Regions from separate parts of the Streptomyces sp. NPDC101393 genome, predicted to be linked through region 4. Evidence: riboswitches for the same ligand, from Rfam matches in the RefSeq annotation. Region 4 holds a riboswitch; each other region holds the start of a gene.

Region 1 (3,183 bases), on a different contig from region 4:
AGGCCGCGAGCACCTACAAGCTGCCGAGCTTTTCGGAGATGCCCGAGGAATTCCACGTCACCCTTCTGGAGAACGCCACCGAGGAGGGCTCGGTATACGGGTCCAAGGCGGTGGGTGAGCCTCCGCTGATGCTGGCGTTCTCGGTGCGAGAGGCGTTGCGGCAGGCCGCCGGCGCGTTCGGGCCTAAGGGGGCCGGCATCGAGTTGGCCTCACCCGCGACACCGGAGGCGGTGTACTGGGCGATCCAGCAGGCCCGCCGGAACGGTGCCTCCCCGAACGGTCACGCCCGTAACGGGGCTGCCGCCAACGGCCACGGCGGCGACGGCCACGCCGGAAACGGGAACGCTGCCAACGGCACGATCCGGAGCAACGCCACAGCATTGAACGGTGCCTGACATGACGTGGGTCGACGCGGTCACACGGTTGCGGGCACGCCGGGAGGCCGGCGTGCTGGTGACCGTCGCGACCGTGCGCGGCCACGCCCCACGCGACGCAGGAGCGAAACTGGTGGTGGGGCAGACCGAGACGTGGGGTTCGATCGGTGGCGGCAATATCGAGGCCGTCGCGATCGATCGGGCCCGGGGAATGATCGGCGCGTCCAAGCCGGAACCGGAACTGATCGATTTCGCCCTGAACGACAAGGTGACCAACGAGCACGGCGTGCAGTGCTGCGGCGGCGCGGTCTCGGTGCTGCTCGAACCGCTGCCGGTGGTGAGGGCGGTGGCGATCTTCGGCGTCGGGCACGTAGGGCTGGAACTGGCACGCATCCTGGCACGTCAGGACCTCGACCTCCATCTGGTCGACACCCGCGCCGACATCCTCACCGAGGAGCGGCTCGACGTGCTGGCGGACGCGGTGGCGCAGGTGCATGTGCATCACACGCCGCTGCTGCCCGAGGAGGTGCTGGAGGAGTTGCCGCACGGCACCCACATCCTGATCATGACCCATGATCATGCCGAGGACGCCGCGCTGTGCGACGCCGCCTTGCGGACCACCCATCTCGGCTCCCTCGGGCTGATCGGGTCGGAGGCCAAGTGGGTGCGGTTCCGCAAACGCCTCGCCACCGAGGGCGGCCACGGCGAGGCCACCATCGACCGGATCAAGACCCCGATCGGGCTGGCCACCCTGACGGGCAAGGAACCCGCGACCATTGCCGTGAGCGTCGCCGCCGATTTGCTGCGCACCTTCGAAACCGAGGGGGACTGACACTCCCACCGGATCGACAGGGCGCCCCGCACGCGTGCGAACGCACCGTGCGGGGCGCCCTGTCGGCGTGACCGAGCCCCTGGACCCGGCGCCCGCCGCCTCGTGCGCCACAATGAGTGCACGAGGCGACGGGGACCAGGAAGCCGGTGCGATTCCGGCGCGGTCCCGCCACTGTGACCGGGGAGCTGTCCTCCTGCATGCCACTGTCCGCAGCCGCGGGTGGGAAGGCGGAGGCCGGCAACGATCCGGGAGCCAGGAGACTGACCCGTCGCCGGTCCGATGGCAGGGGCGAGGAAACCCCGGAGAGGATCGATGGTGACGACGCATGCCCGGACGGAGCCGGTGCACCGGCCCGAACCCGGCAACCGGCCGGAACCCGGAAGACGGATGGTGCTGGCCGCCGGAGGCGCCCTGGCGCTGACCTCGCCCGGCCTGCTCGCCGGCTGCGGCGGGGACGCGAGGGACGGGGGCGGCGGCGACCGGTTCCGCGCCGCGTTCACGGCCGGCGGCTCCCAGGAGACCCTCGACCCCCACGTCGCGCCGAACTTCGTCGACCAGGCCCGCGCCAAGGCCCTCTACGACACGCTCGGCACGTACGCGGACGACATGTCCGTCCGCGAGCGGCTCGCGGAATCCTGGGAGGGCGACGCCTCCGGCACCCGGTGGCACATACGTCTGCGCACGGCGGAGTTCCACGACGGCAGACCGGTGACCGCACGGGACGTCCTCTACAGCTACCGCCGCGCTGCCGACCCCGACACCGGTTCCCCCTCGCAGCAACTGCTCTCCGCGATCGACTTCGAGGCGAGCAAGGCCGACGGCCAACGGTCCGTCGTCTTCGTGCTGAAGGCGCCGAACTTCGAGTTCCCCACCGTCTTCGCCGGCCCCGGCACGGAGATCATCCCCGACGGTACGAAGGACTTCCGCAAGCCCGTCGGCTCCGGCCCCTTCAGCTACGTGTCGTTCACACCCGGCGGGACCGCCCGCTACCGGCGCTGGGCGGACCACTGGGACGGTGCCCCGCACATCGCCGAGCTGGAGATCGTCCCGGCGAACGAGGAGTCGGCGCGACTCAACGCGCTGCTCTCCGGACAGGTCCACTACGCCGCCGACATGGCCGGCGCCTCGGTGGACCGGCTGCAGCAGAAGGGCTCGACGCGGCTGCTGACCGCCAAACGGGCCACCGCCCAGCAGCTGTTGCTGCGCGCCGGCCGCAAGCCCTTCGACGACCCGCGGCTGGTGCGGGCCGTGCAGCTCGGGCTCGACCGGAAGGCGCTGGTGCGCGTCGCCCTCGCCGGGCACGGCGAGCCGGGGAACGACCTGTTCGGCATGGGCCTGCGCGGCTACCCCGACGGCCTGAAGCCCCGCGTGCGCGATGTCGAAAGGGCCCGGAAGCTCGTGAAGGAGGCCGGCGCGGACGGGTGGGAGATCACCGTGGAGACCAGTGCGGTCGACGCCGCCTGGGAGCCGGCCGCGGACCTGATGGCGCGGCAACTACGCGAGGTGGGGCTGAAGTTGACCGCCAACACCCGGGCCGCCAGCACGTATTTCAGTGAGATCAAGACGCACGGGGTCGCCGCCTTCAACACCAGCTCCACGCTGCCCGTCTCCGACTTCCTCCAGCAGCGGGTCCGCGGCGGAGCCGCCCGCAACCAGACGCAGTACGCCTCGAAGGAGTTCGACACGCTGCTGGAGCGCGCCCGCACCACCCGCGACGAGCGGGACCGGCTGGCCTTGCTCACCCGCGCCCAGAAGATCGCCCGGGACGGGTCCGGGCTCCTGGTGTGGGCGTTCTCCGATGCCAACGACGCCATCGGCCCTTCGGTCCGCGGCCTGCGCGCCGCACCGCCGAACTCGCACGACTGGGCCCGGTTCGACCGGGTCCGCATCGGCTGAAGTGCGCGCCTACGTCCTGCGGCGCTCACTGCTGGCGGTCCTTCAGTGCCTGGTGGTGCTGGTCGCCGTGTTCGCCGTCGG
Region 2 (3,183 bases), on a different contig from region 4:
CGACGGCCTCGACCTCGACAACACCGCCGCCGCCACCCCCATCGGCATGGGCTGCCGCATCTGTGAACGCCTCGACTGCCCCCAGCGTGCCGTGCCGCCCCTGGGACAGCCGCTGGCCATCAACGAGAACAGCAGCACCTTCGTGCCCTACCCCGTGGCGGATGCATCGGCCTGAGCCACCCGTTCGGTCTGGGCCTCCCGTTGGCCGGATGGGGCCCGAGTCCGGTCAGCCGTCGGCGGCGGACAGGCGCATCGCCTCACCCGCCGTCACGGGATCTCCCGCGTCGACGGAGTGCAGGACGTGCGCCAGGACCTCCGCGCCCCGGACCACCCGAGGCCCCGGCCGGTTGAAGTACGCGGGCCCGTCGAGGATCCAGACGGCATCGTTGCGTACGGCGGGCAGTTCGTCCCAGCCCGGCAGTTCGGTGAGCACATGGCGTTCCCGCAGGGTGCGTTCGGGGCTGAAGCCGCAGGGCAGTACGAGGATGACGTCGGGGCGCGCGGCGCGTACGGCACTCCACTCCATCGGCGCGGTGTGCTCGCCCGGCGCCGCCAGCAGCGGCGCGCCTCCGGCGCAGCTGATCTGCTCCGGGACCCAGTGGCCCGCGGGCCAGAGAGGGTCGAGCCACTCGATGGCGACCACGCGGGGCCGTGGCCGCCCGGCGGTCAGCTGTTCCACCTTCGCCAGGCGTGTACGCAGCTCCGCGCGCCGCAGTTCCGCACGTTCGCGCACGCCCAGCTGCGCGCCCACGGTGACCAGGCAGTCCAGTACCTCGTCCAGGGTCCGCGGCTCCAGGCTGAGCATCTTGGTACCGGCGTCCAGGACCCGCACGGCCTTCGAGACGCTGCTGTACGACACCGCGCACACGTCACAGAGGTCCTGGGTGAGTACGACGTCCGGGGCGAGGGCGGCGAGGGCCTCGGTGTCGAGGGTGTAGAGCGAGGAGCCGGTGTGGGAGGCGCCGCCCACCGCGTCGGAGATCTCCCGGCTGCTCAGGGTGTCCGCGGAGAATTCGGCAGCCGTGACGGCGGGCACCCCCGAGACGGCCTCGGGCGGCCAGTCGCATTCGTGGGTGCGGCCCACCAGGTCGGCGGTCAGACCGAGTTCGGCCACGATGTCGGTGGCGGCCGGGAGCAGGGAGACGATGCGCATGGTTCGACCCTAGGGTCTGTCGTGTGGATCACGCCGGGCTCGCGGGGTCCGGCACGCGCATCTGCTGCGTTGTCGTCAATCAGCAACGCTCCGCGTTGCCTCGATCCTCCGCCGTGCAGCTGCACGCACCGGACCCCGCTCCCTGATCCGGCGTGATCCGAACGACAGACCCCAGGTCCCCTCGGGCGGCGGGGCGGGGTGGACTTACTAGGACGTCCAACTATATGTTCGTCGGCAAGCCCGCGGTGCAGGGAAGCCGGTGTGAATCCGGCGCGGTCCCGCCACTGTGACCGGGAAGTGTGCTCTTCGAGCAGGACAGGCCACTGACGGAGAAATCCGTCGGGAAGGCCGGAGAGCGCGCGGTGATCCGGGAGTCAGGATACCGGCCGCGGGGTGTTCCGTGTTGTCCACGAGGATGGAGCAGACACGCATGGCACCGGTCCGTACCCACGACCCAGGTGATCCGGCGGAGCAGGCGGCGGCATACGCCGACCTCTAGTTCCGCGACGGCTCTTCGGCCTTCGCGTCCCACGGCCTGCCCGTGCCCGCACCCCACAGGGTGCGGTCCTCGGCCTGCCGTGCCATCCCCGGATCGCACCTGACGAGAGCAGGCTCTCATGGTCCGTGAACTGACACATTTCATCGGCGGCAAGCACACACCGGGAACCTCCGGGCTCTTCGCCGACGTGTACGACCCCAACACCGGCCTGGTCCAGGCCCGGGTCCCGCTGGCCGGGCGGGCCGACACCGAGCGGGCGATCGCCGATGCCGAGTCGGCGCAGCAGGAGTGGGGCGAGTGGAATCCGCAGCGCCGCGCCCGGGTGCTGCTGAAGTTCCTCCAACTCGTCGACGGAGAGCGGGAGTCACTGGCCCGCATGCTCTCCGCCGAGCACGGCAAGACCGTCGCCGACGCGCACGGTGACCTTCAGCGCGGCTTGGAGGTCGTCGAGTTCGCCGCCGGGATCCCGCATCTGCTCAAGGGGGAGTTCACCGACAATGCGGGGGGCGGCATAGACGTCCACTCGCTGCGCCGTCCGCTCGGCGTCACGGCCGGTATCACCCCGTTCAACTTCCCCGCGATGATCCCGTTGTGGAAGGCCGCCCCGGCCGTCGCCTGCGGCAACGCCTTCCTCCTCAAGCCGTCGGAACGCGCCCCGTCCGTACCCCTGCGACTCGCGGAACTCTTCCTGGAGGCCGGCCTGCCGCCCGGTGTGCTGAACGTCGTCAACGGCGGCAAGGAAGCGGTCGACATCCTTCTCGCGGACCCGCGCGTACAGGCCGTCGGCTTCGTCGGCTCGACCCCGATCGCCGCCGACATCTATGCCACCGCCGCCCGGCACGGCAAGCGCGCCCAGTGCTTCGGGGGCGCCAAGAACCACATGATCGTGATGCCGGACGCCGATCTCGACCAGGCCGTGGACGCCCTGATCGGTGCCGGGTACGGATCGGCCGGCGAGCGCTGCATGGCGATCTCCGTCGCCGTTCCGGTGGGTGAGGACACCGCCGACCGCCTGGTCGCCCGCCTCAAGGAGCGTCTCGCCACCCTGCGGATCGGTGCCTCCCACGACCCCGACGCCGACTTCGGCCCGCTGGTGAGCCGGGACGCCCTCGACCGGGTACGCCGCTACGTCGACATCGGCGTCACCGAAGGAGCCGAACTCATCGTCGACGGACGGGACTTCAGCCTCCCCGGCCATGAGAACGGCTTCTTCGCAGGGGCCTCGCTCTTCGACCGGGTCGCCCCGGCGATGCGGATCTACCGGGAGGAGATCTTCGGCCCGGTCCTCTGCGTGGTGCGCGCCGCCGACTACGAGGAGGCACTGCGACTGCCCAGCGAGCACCCGTACGGCAACGGGGTGGCGATCTTCACGCGGGACGGTGACACCGCCCGCGACTTCAGCCGCCGCGTCAACACCGGCATGGTCGGCGTCAACGTCCCCATTCCGGTACCCGTCGCCTACCACACCTTCGGCGGCTGGAAGCGGTCCGGCTTCGGCGACCTGAACCAGCACGGGCCGGACGCCATCCGC
Region 3 (3,183 bases), on a different contig from region 4:
TGGGGAGGTGGCCGGTGGTGGGGCTGGGGCCGGGGGTGGTGGGTCATGGAGTGGTGGGGGTCGGGCGTACGACGGTTACCCGGTATCCGGGCTCCCCGTCGAGTCCGGGGCCGTCACTCCCGTGGGCGCTGCGGTCATCCTTGGCGCCTTCGCCCCTGCCGTCGCCGTCGCCCGCGCCCGTGGCCACGACGTCGATCCAGCTGCCGTGCGGGTGGCCGCAGCGGCGTTCGCAGCCGGACCAGTGGACGGGGAGCCCGCCGACCGGCGCCGGGGTACTGCCCCGGACGACGGCGGCCGTGGCGTCGGCGCGGACATCGGAGAGGGACTTGGCGCAGCCTGGCCGGCCGGTGCAGGCGCTGATCCGGTGCCAGGGGGAGCCGGGGTCGGTGATCAGGCCGGCGGCGGCCAGCTCGCGCAGCCGCGCCCCGGCCGTGGTGCCCGGCAGGCCGGGGACGATCACGCCGCGCCAGGGGGTGGTCCGCAGCTCGCCCGCCCCGTCCTCGGAGGCGATCGCGGTCAGCAGCCGCCACTGGTCGACGGTCAGCCGGCCGAGCGGCGCGAGGACGGAGAGGGCCCGGCGGCCGTCGGGGGCTTCGGTGATCCCGGGAGCGGTGGCGCCCGCGCCCGGCGGCACGGCGCCCGGATCCGGCGCCGCGACGTACACGGCCCCGATACCCGCCGCCCGCAGGTCCGCCGCCACCGCATGCGCGGTCGGCACCTGTGGGGCGGGGAGCTCGCGGACCCGCCAGGCGCCGGTGCCGCACGCCTCGGCGGCGGCGAGGAAGGACCCGGCGGCGAGGAGCGCGGCCCGCGCCGCGTCCGGTCCGGCGATACGCAGCGCGGCCCCGTCGCCGAGGCGCAGCAGCGCCCCGCCGGGCGCTGCGACCAAGGTCACATCACCGCCGAGCGTCGCCACATCGCCGCGGCCGTCGTCCAGGACGAACAGGAAACGGCCGGAGAGCGCGGTCGCCGAGGGGCTCGTGCAGAGCAGGGTGTCCAGCTGCCGGGCCCACAACCGCACGTCAGAGGGGGTGTGCGGGTCCAGGCCCGCAAGGGGTGAGGCGAGGATGTTGCGGAGGCGTTCGTGGCGCTCCGAGGGCAGCAGACCGGCCTCGCGCAGCAGGCCGGCGAGTTCCTGGCCGCAGTCGTCGGCGAGGCCGCGCAGCTCCGCGTTGCCGCGGGAGGTGAGGGAGAGGTGGCCGTCGCCGAGGCGGTGGGCCGCGTCCCCCAGCGCAGTGGCCTGACGTTCCGTCAAGTCACCGGCGGGCAGCCGTACTCGTGCCAGCCGGCCGTCCGCCGCCGGGTGCAGCCGCAGCGCTCCCGGGCAGGCGTCACCGCGGTCCCGTGGGGGCGGTGCGGCCCGTGCGGGCCGTGGCGAGGGGGAGGGCGGCATGGCGGCGAGCATACCGACGTCGGCGGGTGGCGGATCCGGGGAGGCGGGCACCCGGGGAACCCGCGGACCGCGGGCCCGGAGGCGCCCTCCCACGCCCCGGACACAGCCTTTACTATGCAGGTCGGTGGGTCGGCTGACCCACCGGACGCCAGCGACGGCGCCAAGGGAGGAAGCCCGGTGAGAATCCGGCGCGGTCCCGCCACTGTGAACCCGGCCACCGCCGGGCGAGCCAGGAACTCCCGCCGTCCCTACGACCCACCCGGGGCGCGGACACCCCGAGGAAGGCCTGCGCTCGCATGCTCCTGCTGCTGTCGACCTCCGACACCGACCTGCTCAGCGCCCGCGCTGCCACCGGTCCCGTGCCCTACCGGCTCGCCAACCCCGCCCGCCTCGACGTCGCCGAGCTGCCCGCGCTCCTGGAGGGGACCGACCTCGTCGTCGTCCGCCTCCTCGGCGGCATCCGCGCCTGGGAAGAGGGCCTGGAGGTGTTGCTCGCCGCGGACCAGCACCGTCCCGTCGTCGTCCTCACCGGTGAACAGGCCCCCGACGCCCAGCTGATGGAGGCCTCCACGGTCCCCGTCGGCACCGCGGCCGAGGCGCACGCCTACCTCGCGCACGGCGGCCCCGCCAACCTCGACCAGCTGGCCCGCTTCCTCTCCGACACCGTGCTGCTGACCGGCCACGGCTTCGAACCCCCGGCGCCCGCCCCCACCTGGGGACAGCTGGAGCGCCCGGACGCCCGTACGGACACCGGCGGCCCGCAGGTCGCGGTGCTCTACTACCGCGCCCACCACATGAGCGGCAACACCGGCTTCGTCGACGCCCTCTGCGCGCAGATCGAGCGGGCCGGCGGGCGCCCGCTGCCGCTGTTCGTCGCGTCGCTGCGCGCGCCCGAACCGGAGCTGATCGAGGCGCTGCGCCCGGTCGACGCCATCGTCACCACCGTCCTGGCCGCCGGCGGCACCAAGCCCGCCGAGGCCTCCGCCGGCGGCGACGACGAGTCCTGGGACGCCGGTGCGCTCGCCGCCCTGGACGTACCGATCCTCCAGGCGCTGTGCCTGACCGGTTCGCGCGCTGCCTGGGAGGAGAACGACGAGGGCCTGTCGCCGCTGGACGCCGCCTCGCAGATCGCCGTGCCCGAGTTCGACGGCCGGCTGATCACCGTCCCGTTCTCCTTCAAGGAGGTCGACGAGGACGGCCTGCCGGTGTACGTCGCCGACCCCGAGCGGGCCGCCCGGGTCGCCGGCATCGCCGTGCGGCACGCCCGGCTGCGGCACATCCCGGCCGCCGACAAGCGCCTGGCCCTGGTCCTCTCCGCGTACCCCACCAAGCACTCCCGCATCGGCAACGCCGTCGGTCTGGACACCCCCGCCAGCGCCGTCGCCCTGCTGAGCCGCCTGCAGGCGGACGGCTACGACTTCGGCACCGAAGAGGTGCCCGGCCTGGTCTCCGGCGACGGCGACGAGCTGATCTACGCCCTCATCGAGGCCGGCGGCCACGACCAGGAATGGCTCACCGAGGAACAGCTCGCCCGCAACCCGGTCCGTATCCCGGCCGCCGACTACAAGCGCTGGTACGCCACGCTGCCGCAGGAGCTGCGCGCGTCCGTCGAGCAGCACTGGGGCCCGCCGCCCGGCGAGATGTTCCTCGACCGCAGCCGCAACCCCGAGGGCGACATCGTCCTCGCGGCCCTGCGCCGCGGCAATCTCCTCGTCCTCATCCAGCCGCCGCGCGGCTTCGGCGAGAACCCGATCGCGATCTACCACGACCCCGATCTGCCGCCCTCGCAC
Region 4 (3,183 bases):
ACTGGCGCTCGGCTCGGCGCTGGCGCTCTTCATGTACCCGCACTCGATCACCGCGACGCTGTCCTCGCGCAGCCGCAACGTGATCCGCCGCAACACCACGATCCTGCCGCTGTACTCCCTGATGCTGGGGCTGCTGGCGCTGCTCGGCTTCATGGCGATCGCCGCGAAGACGGACATCCACGGCAATCCGCAGCTGGCGGTGCCGCAGCTGTTCGAGGACATGTTCCCGAGCTGGTTCTCGGGCGTCGCGTTCGCCGCGATCGGGATCGGCGCGCTGGTGCCGGCCGCGATCATGTCGATCGCCGCGGCCAACCTCTTCACCCGCAACGTCTACAAGGACTTCCTCAAGCCGGACGCCACCCCGGCCCAGGAACACAAGGTCGCCAAGCTCGTCTCGCTGCTGGTGAAGGTCGGCGCGCTGGTCTTCGTGCTCACCATGGACAAGACGGTGGCCATCAACTTCCAGCTGCTGGGCGGCATCTGGATCCTGCAGACCATGCCCTCGCTGGTCGGCGGCCTCTTCACCCGGTGGTTCCACCGCTGGGCGCTGCTGGCCGGCTGGGCCGTCGGCATGCTCTACGGCACGCTCGCGGCGTACGGCGTGGCAAGTCCCACCCAGGCGCACTTCGGCGGCTCCAACAAGGAGATTCCCGGCATCGGTGAGATCGGCTACATCGGCCTGACGGCCTTCGTGCTGAACGTCGTCGTGACGGTGGTGCTGACCTTCGTGCTGAAGGCCGTGAACGCCCCGGAGGGTGTCGACGAGACCAGCCCCGGCGACTACACCGCCGACGCCGGCGACAAGGGCGTCACCGCCGACCTGCCGCCCGCGACGCCGGAGGCGGCGGAACCGGCCGGCAGCCACTGAGCCTGCGGGCCCTTCCGGCGAGCACGGGCCGCCGCGTCCCTCCGGGGAGGCGGCGGCCCGTTGCCGTGCCCGGGGGGCGGGGCGAGGCCCGCAGCCGCTTCCTGCGGGCCCCGGGCAGAGCGGGGAAGTCGGTACGGGCGAGCGGGGAGGCCACGGACAGACACGGCCCGATCACTCGCGACTCACTAGATATGGGGGTGCGCACGATGTGGCACCCCCACATGTATGCTCGTCTTCGCTGTCGCCGCAGGGGAATCCGGTGCGAATCCGGAACTGTCCCGCAACGGTGTATGAGTGCGCTTATCTGGCATTACCGCCATCCGCGCACCCGTGTAGTCCGAGGACCTGCCGACGGTACGCCCGTATCGCCATCGATGCGGACGTCGATACGTCCGGGCCCCGCGGGTTGGGCCGGTGGACGCCGCGCGGTGTGCCCGCGCACCCCGAGCGTTTGTGGGGTGCCGTGTGCCCGCGTGCGCCCGTCGCGCCTGCCCCTCCTGGCCCCCGCCGAGTGAGGGAGAGCACCACGTGACCATCGCGCCAACGGAGCCCGCGTCAGACGCCGAGGTCGAGCAGTCCGCGGTGACCACGCGGAGCGTCCCCACCGCCCGCGGCGGAGGCGAGGACGGACCGGGTGCCGCCCTGCTGCGCACCCTGACCGAGCTGACCGAGGACCTGACCGCGACCGACCCCGGCAAGGTGGCCGCAGCCGCCCTGCGCGGCCGTCACGCGGGCTCCGACGAGGCCGAGTTGCGGCAGCTGGCGATCGACGCGGCGGCCGGTCTGATCGGCGATGAGCCGCAGTACTCCAAGCTCGCGGCGCGCCTGCTCACCCTCGCCATCGCCGAGGAGGCGGCCGGCCAGGGCGCGACGTCCTTCGCCGCCTCGGTCGCCACCGGCCACCGCGAGGGCCTGATCGCCGATGTGACGGCCGCGTTCGTGCAGAGCCATGCGGCCCACCTGGACTCGCTGGTGGAGCGGGCGCTGGCGGACGGCGCCGACGACCGCTTCGGCTACTTCGGCCTGCGCACCCTGCACTCCCGGTACCTGCTCCGGCACCCCACCACCCGTCAGGTCATCGAAACCCCGCAGCACTTCCTGCTGCGGGTGGCCTGCGGCCTGGCCGAGAACGACTCCGCGGCCGCGCTGGCGGACGTCGGCGAGCTGTACCGCCTGACCAGCTCGCTGTCCTACCTCCCCTCCTCCCCCACCCTCTTCAACTCCGGCACCCGCCACCCGCAGATGTCCTCCTGCTATCTGCTGGACTCCCCGCTGGACGAGCTGGACTCGATCTACGACCGCTACCACCAGGTCGCCCGGCTCTCCAAGCACGCCGGCGGCATCGGCCTCTCGTACTCCCGTATCCGGGCGCGCGGTTCGCTGATCCGGGGCACCAACGGCCACTCCAACGGCATCGTGCCGTTCCTGCGCACGCTGGACGCGTCGGTCGCCGCGGTCAATCAGGGCGGTCGGCGCAAGGGCGCGGCCTGTGTCTACCTGGAGACCTGGCACGCGGACATCGAGGAGTTCCTGGAGCTGCGCGACAACACCGGCGAGGAGGCCCGCCGTACGCACAACCTGAACATCGCGCACTGGATCCCGGACGAGTTCATGCGCCGGGTGGAGGCGGACGCCGACTGGTCGCTCTTCTCGCCGTCGGACGCACCGGAGCTGGTCGACCTGTGGGGCGACGCATTCGACGCCGCCTACCGCAAGGCGGAGGCCGACGGCCGGGCGCTCAAGCAGATCCCGGCGCGGCTGCTGTACTCGCGGATGATGCGCACCCTGGCGCAAACCGGCAATGGCTGGATGACGTTCAAGGACCACGCCAACCGCACCGCCAACCAGACCGCCGAGCCCGGCAAGGTCGTGCACTCGTCCAACCTGTGCACCGAGATCCTGGAGGTGACGGACGACGGGGAGACCGCGGTCTGCAACCTGGGGTCCGTGAACCTCGCCGCCCACCTCGGCGAGCACGGCGAGATGGACTGGGAGCGGCTGGACGCCACGGTCCGCACCGCCGTCACCTTCCTCGACCGCGTCGTGGACATCAACTTCTACCCGACCGAGCAGGCCGGTGCCTCCAACTCCCGCTGGCGGCCGGTGGGCCTGGGCCTGATGGGCCTGCAGGACGTCTTCTTCCGGCTGCGGCTGCCCTTCGACTCGGACGAGGCGCGGGAGCTGTCGACCCGTATCTCCGAGCGGATCATGCTCGCCGCGTACGAGGCCTCCGCCGACCTCGCGGAGCGGCACGGCCCGCACGAGGCCTGGTCCGCGACGCGTACGGCCCGCGGAGTGCTGCACCCCGACCACTA

What was found. A riboswitch is a leader RNA that binds a small molecule or an ion and turns the genes downstream of it on or off. The one in region 4 is predicted to bind cobalamin.
Region 1: linked by a shared signal. The riboswitch ahead of ACIRQ7_RS06085 (ABC transporter substrate-binding protein) and the one ahead of ACIRQ7_RS02370 (ribonucleoside-diphosphate reductase subunit alpha) in region 4 are both predicted to bind cobalamin.
Region 2: linked by a shared signal. The riboswitch ahead of ACIRQ7_RS09550 (CoA-acylating methylmalonate-semialdehyde dehydrogenase) and the one ahead of ACIRQ7_RS02370 (ribonucleoside-diphosphate reductase subunit alpha) in region 4 are both predicted to bind cobalamin.
Region 3: linked by a shared signal. The riboswitch ahead of cobN (cobaltochelatase subunit CobN) and the one ahead of ACIRQ7_RS02370 (ribonucleoside-diphosphate reductase subunit alpha) in region 4 are both predicted to bind cobalamin.

The regions. Positions count from the first base shown of each region.
Region 1 covers NZ_JBIWNU010000002.1:96,271-99,453, reverse strand. The annotation lists gene xdhB (xanthine dehydrogenase molybdopterin binding subunit) at 1-395, shown strand, start outside; gene xdhC (xanthine dehydrogenase accessory protein XdhC) at 397-1,206, shown strand; cobalamin riboswitch at 1,341-1,469, shown strand; gene ACIRQ7_RS06085 (ABC transporter substrate-binding protein) at 1,519-3,102, shown strand; partial or broken gene ACIRQ7_RS06080 (hypothetical protein) at 3,005-3,183, shown strand, end outside.
Region 2 covers NZ_JBIWNU010000002.1:864,921-868,103, reverse strand. The annotation lists gene ACIRQ7_RS09560 (short-chain fatty acyl-CoA regulator family protein) at 1-175, shown strand, start outside; gene ACIRQ7_RS09555 (cobalamin-binding protein) at 227-1,153, opposite strand; cobalamin riboswitch at 1,369-1,559, shown strand; gene ACIRQ7_RS09550 (CoA-acylating methylmalonate-semialdehyde dehydrogenase) at 1,771-3,183, shown strand, end outside.
Region 3 covers NZ_JBIWNU010000005.1:581,498-584,680, forward strand. The annotation lists gene cobG (precorrin-3B synthase) at 44-1,393, opposite strand; cobalamin riboswitch at 1,501-1,653, shown strand; gene cobN (cobaltochelatase subunit CobN) at 1,690-3,183, shown strand, end outside.
Region 4 covers NZ_JBIWNU010000001.1:551,278-554,460, forward strand. The annotation lists gene mctP (monocarboxylate uptake permease MctP) at 1-868, shown strand, start outside; cobalamin riboswitch at 1,077-1,236, shown strand; gene ACIRQ7_RS02370 (ribonucleoside-diphosphate reductase subunit alpha) at 1,397-3,183, shown strand, end outside.